One region of the Halomonas sp. AOP27-A1-41 genome, then DNA from elsewhere that is predicted to be linked to it. Evidence: riboswitches for the same ligand, from Rfam matches in the RefSeq annotation. Region 1 holds a riboswitch; each other region holds the start of a gene.

Region 1 (7,547 bases):
AAGTCGAACCCTTCCGCGGCCATATCCGTACGGTTGTTATGGGTCGAAAGGCGCAGATCAATAAACGGATAGCGCTCCTGAAAGTCAGCAAGCCTGGGCAGCAACCAGCCGACGGCGAACGTGCCCACCGCGCCCACATTCAATACCTCCCGGTAGTTCTGCTCGCCTAATTGATCCAGCGTGTGCGTAATCTGATCAAACGACGCCTTGAGGACCGGCAGTAGCATTTCGCCCTCTTGCGTTAACATCAGTCCGCGCGGCAGGCGGGTGAACAGTGCTACCTTCAACTGACCTTCCAGCAATTTTACGTGATGACTAACGGCCGCTTGCGTCACGCATAGCTCGGCAGCCGCTCGGGTAAAACTCAAGTGCCTGGCCGACGCTTCAAAGGCGCGCAGGGCTTTTAGTGGTAAGTAGGGACGCACGACACAGACCCCCAAATTTTTCTAATGGCTTATGCAAAATATCGCTGTTTGTCACCTTGTACGGTTCGCCGTAACGTAAGCAATGAATCAGCGGGGCCAACGCCCGATGTTAATCAACAACACGTAACGGGTTTTCTGATGAACAAGATGTTAACAGCAAAGAATGCGCTTATTGTGGCAGGTTCGTTTCTTATCAGCGCTTTTGGCTATGCGAATGATGATCCACGCAGTCTGCTGGTGGCGTCGGTGGTCAACGACACTATCGTAGTCTTGATGGACGCGCACAGTATCCCGGGCATGGCCGTAGCGGTAAGCGTTAAGGGCACGCCCTATTACTTTAATTATGGGGTCGCCGATCAAGAGGCTGGCGTGCCGGTAACTACCGATACGCTGTTTGAGCTGGGCTCCGTCAGCAAGACGTTTACGGCGACGCTGGCGGCTTACGCTCAGGCCAGCGGTGCTCTGTCACTTTCTGACCCCGCCAGCCAGTACCTGCCAGCCCTTGAAGGGAGCGCCTTTGATAACATCAGCCTGTTGGAACTGGGCACCTACACGGCGGGCGGGCTGCCGTTGCAGTTTCCAGATAGCGTCAACAACGAAGACGACATGGTCGCCTACTACCGCCAGTGGGCACCGACGTATGCGCCCGGCACCCATCGACTCTATTCAAATCCGAGCATTGGATTACTCGGTTACCTGACCGCCCAGCGGCTTGGAAAACCTTACGCCCAGTTGATGGAAGCGCACGTGTTTTCAGCACTCGGCCTTGAGCACAGCTACCTGCAGGTACCTGAAGACGCCCAAGCGAACTACGCCTTCGGGTACTCAAAAGAGGATGAGCCGATTCGGGTAAACCCCGGCGTACTGGATGCAGAGGCCTACGGGGTAAAGTCGAATAGCGCCGATATGCTGGCGTTCATTAACGCCAACATGGACAGCTCAGCGGTGGATGAACCGCTGCGCGAAGCACTGCAAGCAACCCGGATGGGCTACGTCAACATGGGCGATATGACCCAAGGCCTCGGTTGGGAGCGCTATGCCTACCCTGTGTCGCTTGACCAGCTACAAGCAGGCAATTCAATGGAGATGGTGCTGGAGGCTAACAAGGCCGAGCAGCTTCAGACACCGCTACCGGCAGATGACGATGTGTGGTTTAACAAGACGGGCTCAACCAATGGCTTTGGCGCTTATGTCGCCTTTGTACCCAGCCAGCAAATAGGCATCGTGATGCTCGCCAACCGCAATTATCCCAACCAGGCACGTATTGAGGCCGCCCACCATATTCTGACGACACTTGCGGCGACGCCCTGAAAAAAACCGCCTTTATGCCACGAGCCTTCCTAAAGGCTCGTCATTAAAGCGCTCTTTTATGCATTGCATTTTGGGTGGTGGATAAGGAGACTTGCACTACCGCGATCCCCCCACTGCAAAGAGCCAACACCATGCGCCTTAACGCCGACTTTAGCCACTTTGCCTGCGTAACGCCGGACCAATATCAATGGGTCGATTCGCCCAGTGCAGGCGTCACACGCATGATGCTTGATCGCATCGGCGAGGAAGTCGCCAGAGCGACCAGCCTGGTACGCTACGCGCCCAACAGCCAGTTCACCGCACATACCCACGACGGCGGGGAAGAGATTCTTGTACTAGAGGGCGTGTTCGGTGATGAGCACGGCCGCTACCCCGCGGGCACCTATCTGCGCAATCCTATCGGTACGGGCCACACCCCGCACATAGGCGATGAGGGCGCGCTCATCCTGGTGAAGCTTCACCAGTTTGCAGCCAATGACATTCTTCAACTGGCCGTACCTGCCCACCGTTTACCTTGGCAGCCGGACCGCCGCCCAGGCATTACCTATAAAATGCTGCATACCTTTCACCAGGAGCGCGCCAGCCTGGAGCGGTGGGAGGCGGGCGTGACGATTGCCTACCCGACGCTGGGTGGTGGCCTGGAGGCGTTTGTTCTGGAAGGCACCTTGTGCGACGGCGATACCGAATACCCGACGGGCAGCTGGTGTCGCTACCCTCCCGGCGCCGCTCCCCAACTTAGCGCGGGCAGCGCAGGGGTCAAGCTCTACTTAAAACGCGGGCACCTGCGGCTTGATTAACGAGTCAGGCCAAGAAATGGCAGCAGCGTAAGCAGTGCCACCATAACGACCGCCACCATTACCAGGGTGACCTGAAAGGGATGCGCCGCCAAGCGGCGCCATAAGGTAGGTGCATCGCCTTGGCTCACGGCATCGGCGTGCGCTTGCCGAGCCTTGGTGAAGCGCTCGGCTTGATACACCGCCAGTGCTGCTTCGGCCGCCTCACGCTGGGTTTCATCACGCAGCCAGATCGCGTCCACCCCTAAGCGGAAAAAACCGGCCTGCGTTTCATAGGTATCAAAACCATGTTCTGCCAGTAGTGAGCGGACTTCCATGGCTTCTTCATCGGTAACGTAGCGCAGCCGAAACAGCAAGTGTGCCATATCAGTCGCCCATCGCCGCCATTAGGTCGGCCTGGATAACTTCGATCCAATAGCCGTCCGGGTCTTTCACAAAAATGACGCCCTGCATTTTGCCTTGATCCGCCCGCTTTATGAACGTCACATCGTGCTCATCAAACCACGCCTGGGCCGCTTCCAAGTCCGGCACGCTAAAGCAGATATGTCCAAAGCCCTGCGGTTCGGCATTGCCATCGTGGTAGGCAAAATCGTCCTGGTCTTCTGTGCCCCAGTTATGGGTAAGTTCTAACAACCCCTTTTGGCTGAAGGTCCAGGCCGTACGCGCCTGGGTATCTTCCGGCACCTGGTCGTTGGCTTCCAGGTTCGCCAGAAAGTAGAGCGAAAACTGCATCTCTTCGAAATCCAGCCGACGCAGTACCTGCATGCCAAATACCTGGGAGTAAAAGGCCAATGAGCGCTCGGGGTCTTTCGCCCGCAGCATCGTATGGTTTAAGCGAAACCCTTGGGTTTGCGCAGGGGCCGGACGAACGCCTTTATGCTGTTCACCTTGCAAAGTCATCTTGGGCTCCTTGTGGGAATTATGCTGTTAAATGAATTGATTGAGGGGCTATCTTTGACAAAAACCATACCGTGTACAGGCCTATCGCTAACCGTTTCACACCGCATGATGCCGTTGTGATGACATACCATGAGGGCAGAGCAGCCATTATTCCAGCCCCGCTTACCCTACCGGCCTCCCCTTACACATCGCCTGCGCTTTACAGCACCGCCCAAGGCAAGGATAGTAGCCTGACGACAGGGGCGCTTGAGACGCTCAAGCTGAGATGCACCCTTAGAACCTGAACCGGATAATACCGGCGTAGGAAGTCGCGGTGTCATCACACCCGATCTACGCTGTGAGGTGGCCATGACATCACTCCCGCTGAGCGACGCGCTTTCCGCTGTACAACGCACCACGCCGTTAGTGCACTGTATTACCAATTTTGTAGCGATGAACAGCACAGCTAACTGCCTGCTGGCTGTCGGCGCTTCCCCTGCCATGCTGCATTCAACTGAGGAAGTCGCTGAGTTTACTCGCTTGGCCGGGGCACTTTCGATCAATATCGGTACACCTTCACCACACTGGGCAGAAGGTATGCAACTTGCCGCCAGAACGGCCAACGAGCGCAATACCCCCTGGGTATTGGACCCGGTTGCGGTGGGCGCCACTTACTACCGTCAAACGCTTTCACAAACGCTATTGGCTTTTAAGCCCAGCGTGATCCGTGGCAATACCTCAGAAATCATGACGCTTTCCGGCTTGACCCACGCGGGCCGAGGAGTGGATGCCACGGCCTCTACGGATGAAGCGCGTGAGGCCGCCATTAACCTCGCCAAGCAGCAGCGCTGTATTGTCGCGATGACCGGCGTGCAGGACTTTATTACCGATGGCACTCAGCACTGGCGCTTGAACGGCGGGCACGCGCTTATGCCGCGTGTCACTACGCTTGGCTGCGCGTTAAGTGCCACCGTTGCCGCCTTTGTAGCGGCCAGCCCCGGAGCTCCCTTGAACGCCACGTTAGCCGCACTTACAAGCTTTGCTATCGCGGGTAGCCGCGCTGGACAACAGGCGGCAGGCCCGGGTAGTTTTCAGGTAGCCCTGTTGGACGCCTTGTATCAGCTAACACCTACAGACGTCCGTCAGTTTACCGGGCTGGAGGAAGGCTAATGCGTTTTGATCTTTCGCTTTATCTGGTCACTGACGCTCAACTCTGTCAAGCCGCAGGGCTAGAGCGCACCGTTATTGAGGCCGTCAAAGGGGGCGTCAGTTTTGTTCAACTGCGCGATAAACACGCAAGCGATACCGACATGATTGAACAGGCCAAGCGCTTGAAAGCCGCCCTGGCGGGTAGCGGGGTACCACTGGTGATTAATGACCGCTTGAACGTTGCCTTGCAAAGCGGCGCCGATGGGCTGCATGTCGGCCAAAGCGATACAGCGGTTCAAGAGGCACGGGCGGCCATGGGGCCAGAGGCAATTATCGGGCTTTCGATTAATACGCTTGAGCAGCTTCATGCAGCCCCCGTGGCCCTGCTCGACTACGTGGGCCTGGGCCCGGTGTTTACCACCCAAAGCAAGCAGGACCATGCTAAACCGTTGGGGTTTGAAGGCCTGGCTCAGTTAGCCGCGGCCTGCACCTTGCCAAGCGTGGCCATTGGCGGGCTCAAGGCTGAACACGTCCAGCAGGTCGTTACAGCCGGTGCCAATGGCCTGGCGGTTATCTCCGCCATTTGTGGCCAGCCTGATCCTTACCAGGCCGCACGGGCGTTGGCTCGGCCATGAACCAGCTCGACCATATTGCCGCTTTTGTCAAAGTTGCCGAGCTTGGCAGCTACACGCGGGCCGCTGAAGCATTGGATCTTTCCCGCACGCGGGTATCACGTATTGTCATGGCCCTTGAAGAGACGCTCGGGGTGCGGCTTATTCAGCGCACCACGCGGCGCCTGCATTTAACCGCCGAGGGCGAGCGCTACCTTGCGCATGCCCAAGCGATTTTACAGGCGCTTGATGAGGCTGCCGCCGACGTAGGCAGCGGTGTTTCTGAAATACGCGGCCGTTTACGTATCAACGGCCCCATGAGTTTTGGCATGCGCCACCTCTCCCCGCTGGTGGCACGCTTTATGGTGGCGTATCCTGGCCTGGATGTACGCCTGGACTTAGGTGACCGCCGCGTGGATCTTCTCGAAGAGGGCTACGATGTGGCCATTCGTATTGGCAACCTGCCCGACTCAAGCCTGATCGCCAGGCGTCTGACGCGCTGTCAAATGCTGTTTTGCGCATCCCCGGCGTACCTTGAAACCCATGGCGTGCCGGCAAATGCTGAGGCGCTTGCGCACCACCGCTGCCTGCGTTACCGCAGCGATTTAGCCAATAGCAACTGGCGTTTTGAAAATATGACGCTGACACCCCAAGGCCCGCTTGAAAGCAACAATGGCGATGTTTTAACCCATGCCGCCGAGGCAGGTATCGGTATCGCTCATCAACCCAGCTTTTTGGTAACGGAGAGCATTATCGCTGGGCGCCTGGTTCAGGTACTGCCGCACATCCCCCCCAAGATGCTGGATATTCATGCCATTTACCCTGCGCGACGCTTTTTACCTGCCAAGGTAGAGCGGTTTATTGAGCTGTTAACGGACGCTTGGGGTAGCCCGCCTTACTGGGAGCAGGAGATGGGATTGTCGCCTATTTCGCAACAGTGATGTTTGGTACGCGTGGATTATCTCTGCCGTCAATGAACGTAAAGTGTCCCCATTGAACTTTCATCACTGCCCAATGGAGATACCCCATGAATGCATCTTCTTCCACCATGAGCACAAACCTTCAACCCCACGCCATCGCACTGCTGCGACTATCACTTGGCGTGATGGCACTCGCCCATGGCCTGACCAAGGTGTTTGTGTTTACCCTGCCGGGCACGGTCGCCTACTTTGAGTCAATGGGCCTGCCAAGCGTTATAGCCTACTTAACGATTCTGGGCGAAGTTGGCGGCGGCCTGGCCTTGATTCTGGGTATTTATACGCGCTGGATTAGCCTTGCAATGATCCCTCTGCTACTGGGTGCTACGTCCGTGCATCTTGGCAACGGCTGGGCGTTTACCAACGCTGGCGGTGGTTGGGAGTTCCCGGCATTCTGGACCGTTGCCCTGCTCGTGCAGGCAGGTTTAGGCGGCGGCAGCTTTACACTGAACCGCCGCATTAGCTAATCGCGTTAGGCGCACCAAAACGAGTTTATCTATCACCTTTTCTCCGCCATGCCTTTGCTCGCGCCCTGGTCACTGCCAGGGACTTCTGCCAGGAGACGTTGTTATGCTACCCAGTCTTTTTATATCCCACGGCTCTCCCATGCTGATCCTCACCCCTACGCCTGCCCACCACTTTTTACGTTCGCTGGGCAAGCAACTGACGCCCAAGGCGATCATTGTGGTTTCAGCGCACTGGGAAAGTCAGACGCTGAAAGTCAGTAACAGCCCTTGGCCAGAAACCCTTCATGACTTCGGCGGCTTTCCCCGCGAACTGTTCGAGCAGCAGTACCCGGCACCTGGCGAGCCTGCACTGGCCAACCGCTTGGCCAAATTACTGGGGGCCTCAGAAGTGGAACGAGGGTTTGACCACGGCACCTGGGCACCTCTTTCGCTGATGTTTCCCAAGGCGGATATTCCTGTCGTTACGCTATCGCTGCCTGTGCGTTGGTCTAACGACAAGCTGGTTGAGCTGGGTAAGCGCCTGGCGCCACTGCGTGAAGAAGGTATTCTGATGATCGGGTCGGGCAGCCTGACCCATAACCTTTACGAAACCATGCCGCTTGATAACCCGATGCCCAACTGGGTCGGCGCTTTTGCAGAGTGGGTCGATACTCAGCTTGTGAACAATGACCGTGAGGCGTTGCTTGCCTGGCAAACGGCCCCCGAAGCGAGCAGGAACCATCCAACGCCCGAGCATTTTCAGCCGTTACTGGTAGCCATGGGCGCAGGCGGTGATGTCACACCGCTCCACCGCAGCGTTGAGCATGGCGTGCTGGCAATGAACGCGTACGCCTTTGCCTAGCCTAAGCGATTGCGCGCGTACACGTGCACTGGTGAAAAGCCGTAGTGGATCGTGACATCAACCATAAAAAAACCCCACCAGCTCATAAAAGCT
Region 2 (7,547 bases), on a different contig from region 1:
CACCTGGTAAAGGTAAATACGCGTCCACATGATCTCACTGAGATTACCGCCGCTGGCCCCTGCTATGGAAAGGCGCGGATAGGATTGGCGGTGCTGCATATCAACAATCATGGTGTCGATAAACAGATCGGTCATCTCGCCGCCGACCAAGTCCATCACCGCATCAATTGGCTTTCCGCCAGTGGCTTCTAAGACGCGGTTAACAAAGGTCGGCAGGTCGCCACGGTCAATGACGGCTTCGGCGCCTAACGCTTGCAGCGCAGCGGCTTTATCAGGCTGGCTGACCGCATAAGGAACGGCACCGATAATACGGCATAGCTGAATGAGCGCGGTGCCTACGCCGCCACTGGCACCGCTTACCAACACGCGCTCGCCAGCCTTGATGTGTGCCGAGGTCATCATATGGTACGCCGTTTGATAGGAGCACATGCCCATCGCGGCTAGCTCAGCATCGCTGAGTTCGGGATTATCAATGGAGTGGAACTGGTCTGCGGGTACCGCAATATACTCAGCGTAGCCGCCATCGGCCCCATGGCCGTAGTAGTCGGGAGTGAGATTGATATCCCGGCGCTCATCCGCATAAATATTGAAATCAAGCAGGCCACGCTGGCCAACCCGCTTAGCATCCACGCCTTCGCCTACCGCTACGATACGCCCGGCTACATCTGCCCCCTGAATACGCGGAAACGTTAAGGTGGGCGTGCCACCCATGGCAAAGGACGTCACGTCGCCTTTCTCCTTGGTGGGATACAGGCCTTCACGCGCTTTACGGTCAGTATTGTTTTTCGCGGTCGCCGTCACTTGGACCAGAACATCACCTGGGCCGGGCAACGGCGTTTTGACGTCTTCACGATAATGCAGTTGTTCGACGCCACCATGCCCGACCAAGAGCATGGCAGCCATCGTAGAAGAAACGGCGGTAGATTCAGGCATTGTCAGGCTCCTTGATACAAAGGAATAAGACTAGCCGACCATAGCAAACTCTTGCTACCCCTTAAAAGCCTGCTGAATTAGAACCAGCCCTTTCGCCTGAACACCCAAATCAGCACGCCACCGATTCCTGCCATCATGCCTAAAATGAAGAAGTAGCCATAGCGATAGTGCAGCTCCGGCATGTAGTCAAAGTTCATCCCGTAGATACCCGCAACAAACGTTAACGGAACAAAAATCGCCGTAATGACCGTTAGAACGCGCATTGTAATGTTCAGTTGATGCGACGAGATTGATATGTAACCGTCTACTAAATCACCGCAAATGTCGTAATACATCTGAGTAAGCGTGTAAAGCCGCTCAAAACGTTCGGCAACATCGTTAATGGCATGCAGCGTTTCACTTTCCTCACGCGGGACGTGCTCATAGTCGTAGACAGTTAACTCTTGGGTAATCCCTTTATGATAATTAAACACGCGCCGCATCTTAACCAGCCGGGAGCGGTACATGGTAATTTTGCGCATTAATACATCGTTGCCATTTTCATGTAGCTCATCTTCTAAATCGCTTAATTCCGCTTCAAATTCAAGCAGGCTATCAATGTAATACCCAGCAGAGATATACATCACCTTGAGCGCCACCTGCTCCGGTGATTTCGCTAATAACGTCTTACCGTGCTCCTTAAAGAGCCGCTCAATGCTCATGGCAACGCCTGGATGTAGCGTCACTAGAAAGCACTCACCAATAAAAAAGCAGACCTGCTGAGGAACAAAGTTTAGCTGGGCGTCAAAAGATGAAATACCGCGGTAAATAATCAGTGCGTGGTTATCAAACTCTTCTATTTTGGGTGGTAAGCGCTCTTTATGGGCATCCTGAATAGCCATGGGGTGACACTCAAATTTACCCAGTAGCCGCTCAGCAGATTCTGCTGATTCCCCCTGCATATCGATCCATATATGACTGCCGGGGGTATTCTGCCATGTGACAAAAAGCTCTTCGTTCCCTTCATGGGTTTCTCCATCAGGAGTAGTCAAAATACTGCGAATCATAACTGTCCTTGGTTCCAGGGGGGTCTTAAATACGCTAACAACACGCTTACCACCGTGGAAGCTAACAACGCACCTAGAAACGGCGCTAGTGTGGGTACACTGTTCGGAAAGCTTGCCGCCATTATCCCTTCGCTTATGCTGGCGTGACTCATCCACCCAGGCAAGGTCGCACCCAATAGACCCGCCATGCCGCCACCGATAGCCGCAAGAGGCGTCATGCGCCGCCACAAGCCCAGCAGCACGGGCACCACGGTTGCAGCGCAGACTAAATCAGCGATTAAAAAAAGACGTAAAACAGACACACCCTGAAGTGCGACAACCACGACAGGCACCATAAGCAAAACGGTCATCCAGCGTGTGAGCGCGATAGAAACGCTTGGCTGTTCACTGCGCGACACGATCAGTGAGGCAATACCGCTTTGTAGCGTATCTACGCTGGACGCCACCAATGTAACGGCAAGCACTAGTGCCGTTATAGCTAGCCAGGGTGGCGCGTTATTGAGCAGTGCAAAAAAAGGCATGGGCGGTTCGCCCAGCGGAACACCGTTCATGGCAGCAAGCATACCCAAACCGCCAATCACCATAACGATCATGACCGTGGCGCCCCCTCCTACCCAAGCCCCGCGGGCCAAACTGTGGTCATCACGTGCCGCCCATACCCGCTGCCAGTAGCCCTGGTGAAACAAGTTCGCTGCGGTAACCGCGATGACAAGCGTTAGTGCCACACTAAGCGCATCAGAAGTGGCGATAGAGGGCCATGCCGCACTGCTCGGCATGGCAGGCAAGTGCCAAAGGGTGACGCTGGAAACCACCACTAACAGTGCAAGCAGCAGCCATGCCTGCCAACGGTCAGTGGCCAGGCTTGCGCGTAGCCCTCCGCTTACCGTGTAAAGCAACGTAGTGAGCGTTACTCCAATAATCACCCAGCTCGACGGAACATCAGAAAGCAGCGAGGTGATCGCTCCAATAGCGGTTAATTCAGCGGCTAAAAAACAGGCCATATACACCACGGAAACCAGCGTTACCCAGTGGCGCACTCCGCGCCCATAGCACGCCTCAGCAAACTCAGCGATGCTCCGCCCCTCAGGGAGAGCCCGGCGTATAGACGGACCATAAAAGCCAAGGACGATAAAAGGCAGTGAGGAGCCAAGGGCATAGCCTGCCAAGGCCAATGGGCCAATAAAAGCGCCAATTTCTGGCGGCGCAAACAAAATCCAGGCGCCCATACCAGATGCAACAAAAGAGAGCCCTAGCGTGGTGCTGGTTTGTGAATTACGAGCGGTTACAAAGTCATCCAATGAGCCTTTACGCCCACGGGCTTTAAGGCCTAAAAATGCAAAGCAACAGAGCGCCGCGCCTAGCACGGCTGACGTTAGGTATGGCATGTCGCACTTCCTCCGCCGGTACTAACCGGTTCAGGTTCCAGGGTCTGCGTCATAGCATTCTCAGCCACGCAACGTGGCTCCCCTGGCGACAGTGAATTGAGAGCGTATCCTGATGTAAAGCGAGCTAACCGTCAAAATGAGCAGCTACTCGCGCCGTATCCTAGCCGCTAAATAGCTAACAGGAAAACGGTTTACTTCTGCTATTCATTCGCTACAACGTTGTCTAGACTAACAAAAGCTGCTGTACACTGAGTCAAAGCATTACAAAATAAAAGTAGCTTACCGCCATTAGTGTTATAAAACATTAGTGTTACAAGCGTCGCACAGGAGAATAAGCGACGCGCTTACAGGAAACCACTATGTCATACACCGAAGTCAAGGAGCATACGCAAGGGCGGCTCAATGTTCTGCTGCGAGCCCAGCGATCTACAGCATGCTGACTACGTTTTAAATACGCCAGATGATGTAAAGCGCGCGGTAAAAGACTTCGACCAGGCCACGAAGCAAAACGCTCCGCTACCCTCTGAAGGCCCTGCCATTTTGGCGATGCCTTTAGCAAATATGATCGCCATGCCAAAGCCGAAGGGCAAGAGGTCACCGACGAAAGAGGCGCCGTCTCTACTCGTATTGCATGAAAGCCAACTTAAGCCGATTGAAAAGCTACTGGAAGAAAGTTTGAGCCTGCTGAATGATTTTTAAGCCTTGAGTACAACAACGTCACTGGCCCCCCGCAAGAGCCAGTGACTGCTTAGTAAGTAAGCGTTAGCTTAATGCAATAGTACTATTGATACCGCTTGAAACGTTTTCAGGCTCAAACCAGCGGGCTGTTACCGTTTTGGTTTGCGTCCAGAAAGCGATCGCCTGTTTGCCATTTGGCCCTAAATCGCCGAGCTTTGAAGCGCGTGAGCCAGTGAAGCTGAAATAGGCAACCGGCACCGGGATTGGAACGTTGATACCCACCTGCCCCACGTCTATATCAGTTTCAAAGCGCCGCGCCACCCAGCCAGAATTCGTGAAGATAGACGTGCCGTTGCCGTTAGGATTAGCATTAATAAACGCAATCGCTTCGTCGAGTGTTTCCACGTTGACAACGCAGAGTACCGGCCCAAATATCTCTTCACGGTAAATGGTCATCTCCGCAGTCACATCGGTAAATAACGTCGGTCCCACAAAATTGCCCTTCGGATAACCGTGTACCTGGCAGTTACGCCCGTCAAGCAATAGCGTTGCGCCCTCCTTTTCACCGGTCTCGATAAGACCTAACACCCGCTCCTTGGCGGCAGGCGATACCAGCGGCCCTAAATCGGCATCCTGTTGAGTGCCAGGCCCCACTTTCATCTGGCCTGCAGCATCCACAATATCATCAATCCATTGTCGCGCCTCACCGACCAGCACCACGACCGAATTAGCCATACAGCGCTGGCCTGCGGCGCCAAATGCTGAGCCCAGCAGATTGTTGATGGCTTGGCTGCGATTTGCGTCGGGCATAACCACACAGTGGTTCTTCGCCCCCATCATCGCCTGCATACGCTTACCCGCATCTGCCGCCCGCTTGTAAAGCAATGAGCCGACGTGGGTTGAGCCAATAAACGATAGCGCTTTAATCGTTGGGTGATCGACAATCTGGTTGGCAACCTCAGGACCGCCGTGCACCACGTTCAACACCCCAGCTGGCACACCGGCTTCATGGGCGAGCTCCACCAAGCGCATGGTCGAGCTGGGATCCTGCTCAGAAGGCTTCAACACAAAGGTGTTGCCTGTCGCGATGGCCAGCGGAAACATGAAACAGGGCAGCATGATCGGGAAGTTAAAGGCCGTAATACCGGCCCCTACGCCTAGCGGCTGATGTAGCGTATAAACATCGACGTCGCTTGCCGCGTTCTCGGCCACCTCTCCTAGCTGGAGCGAGGTAATCGAGCAGGCGTGTTCGACCACCTCCAGACCTCGCCCTACTTCACCTTTGGCATCTGGCAACGTTTTGCCATGCTCTTCGGTGATTAAGGCGGCTAGTTCATCGGTGTTGTCACGAATCAGTGCCTGCAACGCCAGCATAATACGCATGCGCTTTCCAAGCGGTACCTTGCGCCACTCTCTAAACGCATGATGGGCGCTTGCAATCGCATGCTCTACTTCTTCTGCCGTGCAAAAAGGCACCCGGGCAACCACCTTTTGGGTCGCTGGATTAACCACATCACGCCACTCCTGGCTTTGAGATAGGACGGCTTGACCATCAATGATCATGGGAATTTCGCGAACGGCCATTACGCTTGCTCCTGATTATGATTGTGTTTGTAACAGAGGCAGTCTCTATAGCTGCCCCAGGGCCAAGAATAGGGTATATCAGCAAGTTAACGTAAACGTCAACTAACGGTTAGTGACAATCCCGATTAGCGATACAAGACGCCAAAGACAGTGCAAACGCATGTTTAACCGCTTGACCTCCCCTCCCAATAAGGGATGATAATACGGCGCACCCAGGAGATGTCTCTTTGCCTCAGCAATACATGCCCACCGCTATGACGTCTCTCCGGCTCGGCCAAGTGGGCCTCTGGAGCTTGGCGCTATTGCTGTGGTGCGCCGCTCCTCACGAGGCGATGCCGCGGGCTGCTGAGCCAGTTCATCACTCAACCCTGGAAGACCACGCCAAGCCGCTGATCGTGCTGGCTAACCCACTTAATCGCCTTAGCCTGGACCATGACAAGCGACGCCAAAACCCGGTAGTAATTCAAAATGATACCGGGGTGGCTCTGCCCGCCCATGAAAGATGGCCTGGTATTGCGCCTGCCGTTTATCACTGCGTATTGAATACCCTTGGCTCATCGACCCCAGGCTTACCAGGCGGCCTTCCTCCCTGCAGAGCACCACCCTACGCTTAACAAATAACGACGGTTAACAGAGGCGCGTAACGCCTCTTTGCCACGGACATGACACCAGGCATTTATTATTAAAAGGTCTGGCCATATCAAGTTATTTCAGGAATCGTGCGTATGTTTCTGGTGGACCAACTTATTTTACTAGCAGCCATCCTGCTACTGGTCGGCATTATTTCAAGCAAGCTGTCTGCTCGCTTGGGTATGCCGGTACTCGTACTGTTTTTAGGAACCGGTATGCTTGCGGGGGAAGCAGGCATTGGCGGTATCGACTTTAATAATCCTGGTTTGGCACACGCGCTGGGCACGTTGGCACTGGCAATGATTCTGTTCGATGGCGGCTTACAAACGCCCCTCGCCTCAATCCGCCTGGTGTGGAAGCCAGCCTCGCTATTGGCCACGCTCGGCGTTTTGATCACCTCAATGATTACCGGGGTTGCTGCTGCTTATATTCTAAAGCTCCCCCTGTTGGATGGTTTATTACTCGGCGCCATCGTCGGCTCCACCGACGCCGCTGCGGTTTTCTCATTACTGCGTAATGCTGGCATCCATATTAATCAACGACTCAAGTCTACGCTTGAAATTGAAAGCGCATCCAACGACCCGATGGCGATTTTCTTAACCATTGGATTACTTGAAGTACTGGTTAACGATATGCCCCTTGGAGTGGGCCTGTTAAAACTCTTTATCCTGCAAATCGGGGTAGGTGGCGCCGTCGGCTTGCTGGTCGGCTGGGCAGCCGTTCAACTTATTAACCGTATTCATCTGGTCACATCGGGCCTTTATCCCGTTCTGGTTGCGGCATGTGGGCTCTTCGCCTTTGGCGTTGCTGCGAACCTTGGAGGCAGTGGCTTCCTGGCGATTTTTATTGCAGGCGTCATGATCGGCAATCGCCCGATTGCCTTTCAGCGCAGCACGTTTTTGTTTCATGACGGATTAGCGTGGATGAGTCAGATCGTCATGTTCGTGGTGCTTGGGCTGCTGATTAATCCTGTTTCCCTACTGGATGTATGGCTGGAAGGCCTGATGATTGCGGCTATATTAACCTTGGTGGCTCGCCCACTCGCCGTCACTCCCATTCTAAAAATGTTCGGTTTTACGAACCGCGAAACCGGGCTGGTTGCCTGGGTAGGCCTGCGTGGATCAGTGCCCATTATTTTGGCTATTTTCCCACTGATTTTCGGCCTGGAAGGCGCTGAACTTATCTTCAACGTGGTGTTCTTCGTGGTATTAATTTCTGCCACTATTCAAGGCACTACGCTGCCTTACTTGGCGCGTAAACTGAAACTTACCGAACCACCGCCTGTTGTGCC
Region 3 (7,547 bases), on a different contig from region 1:
GATTTCTCCTTAGACATATAACGCCTCAATCAGCCGACGCGTCAGCGGTCGGCTGCATTGAATTGTTAGACTTTGGCAAGATGTGAGTTTTTCGTTTGAAGGCGTAGCTGAATCCACAGCCATATATGAACACCATGAATGCAAATAACGCAGACAGCAAGACGAAGCCTTTTGCATTTACTTCGTTTGTTGTATGCAAATGTGCGAACAAAGATATGGCGAGCATAGCCCCTGTAGCGGCTGAGCCAAAAACGTATATGGTTTTGGGCATTTCACAAAGAACCTCATTCACATAGTAATCTAAATATTTATTATCGAAAATCCTACCCAGGGCAGAAAACAAACCAATCACCACGAGAATAGCCAGAAACGTGAGACCCAATTCTGCGAGAGATCCGTCATTGATTTTTTGCTCTGAAAATGCAACCAGTTTTTCTTCACTATTTAAAAAATTCGATGTAAAAACCGCAACCATAAAGAACACTGCAATCTGGGACATAAAGATCACGAATTCTCTGAAAACAAATTTAACGACACTTTTTTTATATTGATCTACTTTTTCCAAATCCTCTACTCCGTTTCCTTTAGAATCCTAATGCCCGCAGCATGCGCGGCTTTGAAGTGAAGGCAACGCCGCAACGTAAAAGCCGTCGCCGTGCCTACGTTTGTTAACTGTTATAACCAAGCTCGCTCCTCATCTGCTTAATTATTACATCTCGAAGAAAGCCTAGATCCTTGCCCATCTCTACTATTTTTACTTGTGTGGGAGTTTCGAAATTAAACTCACCAGAAATAAACGAATCTGGCGTCATAGACTCTTTTATTTCATGAAGCATTATTGGCTGGAGAGCAAGAATTTCCTTATACAACGACTCAAACTCATCAAGTAGATCAGCAAGTGCATCAGAACACACGATCCGCAACCCAACCAGCTCATGCGTTGCTTTCTGAAAGCCTTCCTGAATGCCTTTAGTAAATTCACTCATTGTATTCTGATAATTAACTATCGATTCGGGAGAGAATTCCTTCTTATACAAACGCAACGAAGCTTCAGGTAATGTGCTAGACAAAAATTTAGCATAATCCTGACCAGCCAAACGTGCAGCTTTTTCCATTACCTTAAAATATTCTTGATACTCGGATTTTCTAGTGTCGAACAGCTTTTCTTCGCGTTCTCTAGCCATTTTATATTTATGAAGAAGGAACGGAAAAAGCCCGGATGAGAGCAATACCATGGCAGCCGGAATGATATATTCTGGCTCTACCCAAGTCCCAATTAAACTGCAAGATTCTTCTACCAATGGCACACACTCCGAGAAAAGTTAACAGTTAAGCATTTATTCGCCGTGCGGAGCATGGCGGATAAATGTCTGTTGGACTAAGGCGCGTCCATCAGGCGGCTATTTAATAGGGGATTGTATTCACAGGCATGCGGCCTGAGGCACCAAGCCGTGCGCATACGTGCCTGTTGTAACTCGCTCTAGTGGTATATTGGTCATTATTTCAGCGCCCCCGAATCTTAATTAACCTAATGTAGCGCGCCTTAGGGCTAAAATCTATCCCCGGGACGAGCGTATCCGCGACCCGCCAGCAGGTCGAATAATCAGGTTCATTGTAGGGGGATGGCGGTACATCATGCTCGATAGCGTTGCTCCTTGTCGTTAGGCGTTGGATCGTAGATGGGTCTCTGGGGTGTGAGCGTCCCGATCATCCGTAATAGGTGTAGGCCAGTTCCACATCGCTGGCAGTCATATCGAATAGCATGGCCGTTGCCTTTGGCTAAGCACTCATCCCCCAAAGCGCGGCGTAACAGCGGCGAGGCGGCTCGCGTTTGATTGGCGCGATAGAAGGCTTCCCAACCCGTTTTGTTATCGGTGGTCAATGTCAGTACTTCCTGATCGCATCATGCTGTGGTGGTGAGTGTTGATAGACATAATCGATTCAAATTAACACGTAGCACCGTCGTTCGCCCCCTTGCATCTCCCTCAACCGCCACCTAGACTCGCTGAGTTGAATGCTTGACGGGGTGCCGGTGAATCCGGCTGAGATGGCGCAGGGCGTAGCAATTTTGCTGCCAAGCGCTGGTCCCGCTGAACCTGATCCGGCTAATGCGCTGCTTTTGATGTAGCGCGGGTACCGGCGTAGGGATCAAGCGATGGCACTGGCTAGCTCTCCCACAATCGCTCGCCCCCCTTCCGTGCCATTTCCTCGATCTTTTCGCCTGCCCTTCGGATCACCACCACCGGAGGATGTATGGGCTACCGCTTTACTGATTTAACCACTGCCTGCCATGACGATTGGCGCGCCTACATTGAGCACGACTTTGTGCGCCAGCTGGGCAACGCTACGCTGCCTGAAGCGTCATTTCGCCACTACCTGAAGCAGGATTACCTGTTTCTGATTCACTTCGCTCGCGCCTATGCATTGGCCGCCTACAAAAGCCCTACGCTTGCCGATTTGCGCCATGCCCATGAAGGTTTAAAAACCATTGTGGATGTGGAACTGGGCTTGCACGTGGGCTTTTGTCGCGAATGGGGTATTTCCGAGGAGGCACTTGCCGAGCTACAAGAAGCTCGGGCGACCATGGCCTACACCCGCTACGTGTTGGATACCGGCAACCGTGGCGACCTGCTGGATTTACACGTAGCACTTGCTCCTTGCCTGGTGGGCTATGGCGAGATTGCCAACTGGTTGAATGCAAAATCCACAACCCTACGCGGCACACACAACCCGTTTGATGCCTGGATTGCGATGTACGAAAGCGCGGAGTTTCAGGCGGCCATGCAGGCCGAGCTTGAATGGCTGGATGCTCGCCTCGCCGACGTCACCCCTGCCCGCTTTAATGAGCTCAGCAAAATTTTCCGCGATGCCACGCGCTTGGAAATCGACTTCTGGCAGATGGGCCTGGACCTTTCCCATTAATTCCAATAACAAGGATATAACCGTGAACACAACCGTTACTCAGAAGACAGCCCGCTTTCTAGCCGAAACCGCCCAAGTGGATGCCGCCGCGATTTCTCCGCTGCCCGGTTCACGCAAGGTGTATCTTGAAGGCTCGCGCCCCGACATCCGTGTACCGTTTCGGGAAATCAGCCTCTCGCCGACCAAAACGACCAGCGTGGATGAACAGAATCCGCCGCTGCTGGTGTATGACACTTCAGGCCTCTACACCGACCCAAACGCCCAGATTGATCTACGCCGTGGGCTTCCCGCGCTTCGCCGGGCGTGGATTGAGGAGCGCGACGACACCGAGTTTTTAGAAGGCCATACGTCTGAGTACGGCAAACGCCGCGCCAACGACCCTATGCTGGCCCAACTGCGCTTTGATTTGAAACGCACGCCGCGCCGGGCAAAAGAAGGCAAAAACGTTACCCAGTTGCACTATGCCCGCCAAGGGATTATCACGCCGGAAATGGAGTTTATCGCCCTGCGTGAGAATCAACGCCGCCAAGCGCTGGGCAATGCCGAGGTGGAGCAAATTTTGGGCCACCAGCATCGCGGCCAAAGCTTTGGCGCCAGCATCCCAGAGGAGATTACGCCGGAGTTTGTGCGCGATGAAGTGGCTCGTGGGCGGGCGATTATCCCCAATAACATCAATCACCCCGAAAGCGAGCCGATGATTATCGGGCGTAACTTTCTGGTCAAGATTAACGGCAACTTGGGTAACTCGGCCGTTACCTCGTCGATTGAAGAAGAAGTCGACAAAATGACCTGGGGGATTCGCTGGGGCGCGGATACCATCATGGATCTCTCCACTGGGCAAAACATCCACGAAACCCGCGAATGGATTTTGCGTAACTCTCCAGTACCTATCGGTACAGTGCCTATCTACCAAGCGCTGGAGAAGGTCAACGGCGTGGCCGAGAACCTGACCTGGGAGGTGTTTCGCGATACGTTGATCGAGCAGGCCGAACAGGGTGTGGATTACTTCACCATTCACGCAGGCGTTTTGCTGCGCTATGTGCCGCTGACCGCCAACCGGGTAACGGGCATCGTCTCTCGCGGCGGTTCGATTATGGCCAAATGGTGTTTGTATCATCATCAGGAGAGTTTTCTGTATACCCACTTCGAGGAGATCTGCGAGATCTGTAAGCAGTACGATGTGGCGTTTTCATTAGGTGACGGTCTGCGCCCAGGCTCTATCGCCGATGCCAATGACGAAGCGCAGATGGCCGAGCTTAAAACCCTGGGTGAGCTGACCCACATTGCCTGGAAGCACGACGTGCAGGTAATGATTGAAGGTCCTGGCCACGTGCCCATGCACCTTGTGAAGGAGAACATGGACAAGCAGTTGGAGTACTGCGACGAGGCGCCCTTCTACACACTCGGCCCGTTGGTCACGGATATCGCACCAGGCTACGACCATATTACCTCGGGCATTGGGGCGGCGATGATCGGCTGGTTTGGTTGTGCGATGCTCTGCTATGTCACGCCAAAAGAGCACCTGGGCCTGCCCAATAAAGATGACGTCAAGACCGGCATTATTACCTACAAAATTGCCGCCCACGCGGCGGATCTTGCCAAGGGCCACCCGGCAGCTCAGCGGCGTGATAATGCGCTTTCCAAGGCGCGGTTTGAATTCCGCTGGGAAGATCAGTTCAATCTGGGGCTAGACCCGGACACCGCGCGGGAATTCCATGATGAAACCCTGCCCAAGGATTCCGCGAAGGTAGCGCATTTTTGCTCCATGTGCGGGCCCAAGTTCTGCTCGATGAAGATTAGCCAGGAAGTGCGCGACACCTACCGCGACCGCACGCCAGAAAGTACTAACGACGCAGAGTCCGTTAAGCGCGGCATGGAAGAGCAGGCGGAGAAATTTCGCCAAACGGGAAGCCAGCTGTATCAGGAAGTGTAAAGCGGTTTAAAAACTCAAGGGTTAAACGCAAACAGGGGCCTGAAAGCCCCTGTTGTCGACGTGTTACGCTAACTTTCTGGTAGTCGCGTAGGCTCCCAAAGATTAAGCAGATAATGCAGGCACGCCATGACGAGTAGCGTTACTACCAGCGCCACGCTCATGGATGAGAAGCGATACAGCGCGCTATAGACAAGGTCCTGGCTGGGGCCTAAAGATTGACCAAACAAAATGCCTAAAGTGGTCATCCCGCCAAACCCGATACCTGAACCGCCGCCTTCAAGTATGTGTTCGCGCCCAAACAGCAATAGCCCCAACCAATAAAGCACAATCGCCAGCAGGAAGTGGTTGCTTTGTGTGTACAGCAGAAGCTGCATAATCAGCGCCAGGTTACACCCCAACAGCGTGCCGATGGCACGTTTGCGAGCGGATACGCGCGCACCGGCATAGCCCATCGCGAACAGCACCAGAATGGTCGCCATTTGTGCCGAGAGCGACCCCTGCAGGTCAAACACCTGAAAAACGACAAAGGAAAGTGTCGCGGTAATGCCGCCCATCAGCGTTTCATGGCGCATCTGCGCTTTCGTTTTGGTGCTTTTGGGCGGCGGTTGGCGGGGCTCAACGTCAGGGAAAAGAGTGTACATCAGCATGGCGATGAACACGGCGAGCACGCTGGCCACAAAATTGGAGGCCAACAAATCCGCTAGATCGACGCTGGGGTAGCTCGCAAAATGCAGCAGAATGCTTAAGGTTAATACGCCATTGGCCCCAAACAGAAACAGCGGGCCTTTTGCCATCAAGCTAAACCGAAACAGGAACATACCCAACACGACCAGCGTCATCATCACCGGCATATGCTTAAGCAGGCCGACCACCAGGCTGACTTCCAGCGCATTCACCGATACGTTACCTAAAAACTGGCGAATAATGCTGATATTCAGAATGGGCACCATACCCAGCAAAAACATCGGAAAAACGGTAAAGAAGACGCCGTAGTTCCAACCCATTAACTGACTGATGATAAACCCGAGAGTGCCACCACCAGCCACCCGCAAACACTGGCGCAGGGCATTCTCACTCAGGCGATGGTAGGCAGGTGCCTCTGGGCCAGCGCCGCTACGGCGGGGCGTGCGCTTAAAAAAACTACGCAGCGCGCGACTGATTGACCACGTGCTGGCATCCGCCGGTTTTGTATCAGCGGGCCCTGCAGTAGTAGAACCCGCATCAGTAGACATAATGTAGCCAGCTGATCAGATGCGTTTGTAGCCATGCAAAGGGATGCGCCAGCGCATGTTCCCCCGGCAGCAGTTGCACCGTTGCCCGGGCACCACTTGGCAGCAGCGCCGCAATGGGTTCGTTGAGGGCAACATGAATACGCAAACGCTGCGCATCGCGCACCCAGCGGTCAGAGGTAGGAATATCCGCCAGCTGCCCATCAGCGGTCAGCTGTCCTTCCCGTATGCCAGCATCAAAAGCACTGACCTGCCCTTCAAAGATATGCCCAGGCATCGCATCAAAGATCACCGCAGCCGAGTCGCCGGGCAGTACGTGGCGTAGGCTTTTTTCACGGAAATCGGCAACGATATCCATGTTCTGAGTCACCAGTGCAATCACTGGCTGCCCTGCCTGAACATAGTCGCCCACCTGAAGCTGCAAGTTCGTCACCTGGCCTGACTCTGCCGCCCGCACTTCGGTACGTTCGACGTCCAACTGCGCTTTCTCAAGGGCGTTGTCGGCTTGGCGCAAGCGCAGGTTGGTATTTCCGTTCTCGCCTAGCTGTACTTCCAGGCTCTGTATGTTCGCCTCGGCGGAAGCCACGTCTGCCAGGGCGGTATGCTCAGCCGCCACCTGCTGCTCGTACTGCTGGCGTGAAATACTCTGCCGCCCCACCAGGGCTTCGCCACGGCGCCGCTCGCCGCTGCGCTCCTCCGCAACGGCCTGGGCAGAGGCCAGCACCGCCCGGGCGGCGGCAAGCTCTGCTTCAAGGCGCGTGTTTTCGCGCTCAGCCTGCTCACGGTTTAGCCGCGCTTGATCAAGGGCAAGCTGAAAGGGCTCGGGGTCCAGACGAAACAGCACATCGCCTTTAGCAACCTGCTGATGGTCACGCACGGTCACTTCTTTCACTGGCGCGCTGAGCTCTGGTGCCACACGGGCAACCGGGCGCATTACCCTGGCCTCGGGCGTCATGGGCATGAAGCTGTCAGCTATCAAGAAATAGATAAACAGCAGTGCAAAGGCAGTCAGCGCTACCTTCACCCAGCGGGCGAATTTTTGATCAGGGGACATGAAGTTTTACTCGTTGATTTGCGCACCTTCTGAGTACGCGCAGAGCGCTTATGGCCAGCGCATGCTTAATGGAATAGCGTATTTTAGCAAATGATTAGCAAGCTAACAATTAGCCACGCTTCTGCTTTATGAGCGTTATTGAGTAGCCCCCTTGGCTGCCTGCAGAAAAAACCCATAAAAAAAACCCAGAGCCAAAAGGCCCTGGGGTTGGATACACCACTAACGCGTTTTAAGCGTTAATCATTAAAAACGGTATTTTAAGCCCACACTTGCGGCATCGAAATCGTAGGCAGACTTGTCCAGATAACGCATGTAATCAGCGCTGATGGCCAGATTGTTGGCGACATCAATTTCACCGCCCGCGCCATAGGAGAAACCGCTTTCACTGTCGTGGTCGAAATCCACTTCA

The links. A riboswitch is a leader RNA that binds a small molecule or an ion and turns the genes downstream of it on or off. The one in region 1 is predicted to bind thiamine pyrophosphate.
Region 2: linked by a shared signal. The riboswitch ahead of ACT3TC_RS07235 (sodium:solute symporter) and the one ahead of thiM (hydroxyethylthiazole kinase) in region 1 are both predicted to bind thiamine pyrophosphate.
Region 3: linked by a shared signal. The riboswitch ahead of tenA (thiaminase II) and the one ahead of thiM (hydroxyethylthiazole kinase) in region 1 are both predicted to bind thiamine pyrophosphate.

Annotation. Positions count from the first base shown of each region.
Region 1 is NZ_JBQSXT010000005.1:62,886-70,432, reverse strand. It holds gene ACT3TC_RS05355 (LysR family transcriptional regulator) at 1-425, opposite strand, end outside; gene ampC (class C beta-lactamase) at 573-1,736, shown strand; gene ACT3TC_RS05345 (cupin domain-containing protein) at 1,868-2,533, shown strand; gene ACT3TC_RS05340 (DUF6164 family protein) at 2,530-2,895, opposite strand; gene gloA (lactoylglutathione lyase) at 2,897-3,430, opposite strand; TPP riboswitch at 3,659-3,754, shown strand; gene thiM (hydroxyethylthiazole kinase) at 3,779-4,579, shown strand; gene thiE (thiamine phosphate synthase) at 4,579-5,193, shown strand; gene ACT3TC_RS05320 (LysR family transcriptional regulator) at 5,190-6,110, shown strand; gene ACT3TC_RS05315 (DoxX family protein) at 6,197-6,613, shown strand; gene ACT3TC_RS05310 (DODA-type extradiol aromatic ring-opening family dioxygenase) at 6,717-7,454, shown strand.
Region 2 is NZ_JBQSXT010000008.1:21,849-29,395, reverse strand. It holds gene ACT3TC_RS07245 (zinc-binding dehydrogenase) at 1-933, opposite strand, end outside; gene corA (magnesium/cobalt transporter CorA) at 1,011-1,979, opposite strand; gene ACT3TC_RS07235 (sodium:solute symporter) at 1,976-3,364, opposite strand; TPP riboswitch at 3,354-3,458, opposite strand; gene ACT3TC_RS07230 (CoA-acylating methylmalonate-semialdehyde dehydrogenase) at 4,127-5,626, opposite strand; gene ACT3TC_RS07225 (hypothetical protein) at 5,854-6,240, shown strand; gene ACT3TC_RS07220 (potassium/proton antiporter) at 6,352-7,547, shown strand, end outside.
Region 3 is NZ_JBQSXT010000004.1:4,872-12,418, forward strand. It holds gene ACT3TC_RS04240 (hypothetical protein) at 26-565, opposite strand; gene ACT3TC_RS04245 (hypothetical protein) at 669-1,301, opposite strand; TPP riboswitch at 2,013-2,165, shown strand; gene tenA (thiaminase II) at 2,254-2,922, shown strand; gene thiC (phosphomethylpyrimidine synthase ThiC) at 2,945-4,855, shown strand; gene ACT3TC_RS04260 (DUF2955 domain-containing protein) at 4,924-6,087, opposite strand; gene ACT3TC_RS04265 (HlyD family secretion protein) at 6,077-7,138, opposite strand; gene ACT3TC_RS04270 (porin family protein) at 7,382-7,547, opposite strand, start outside.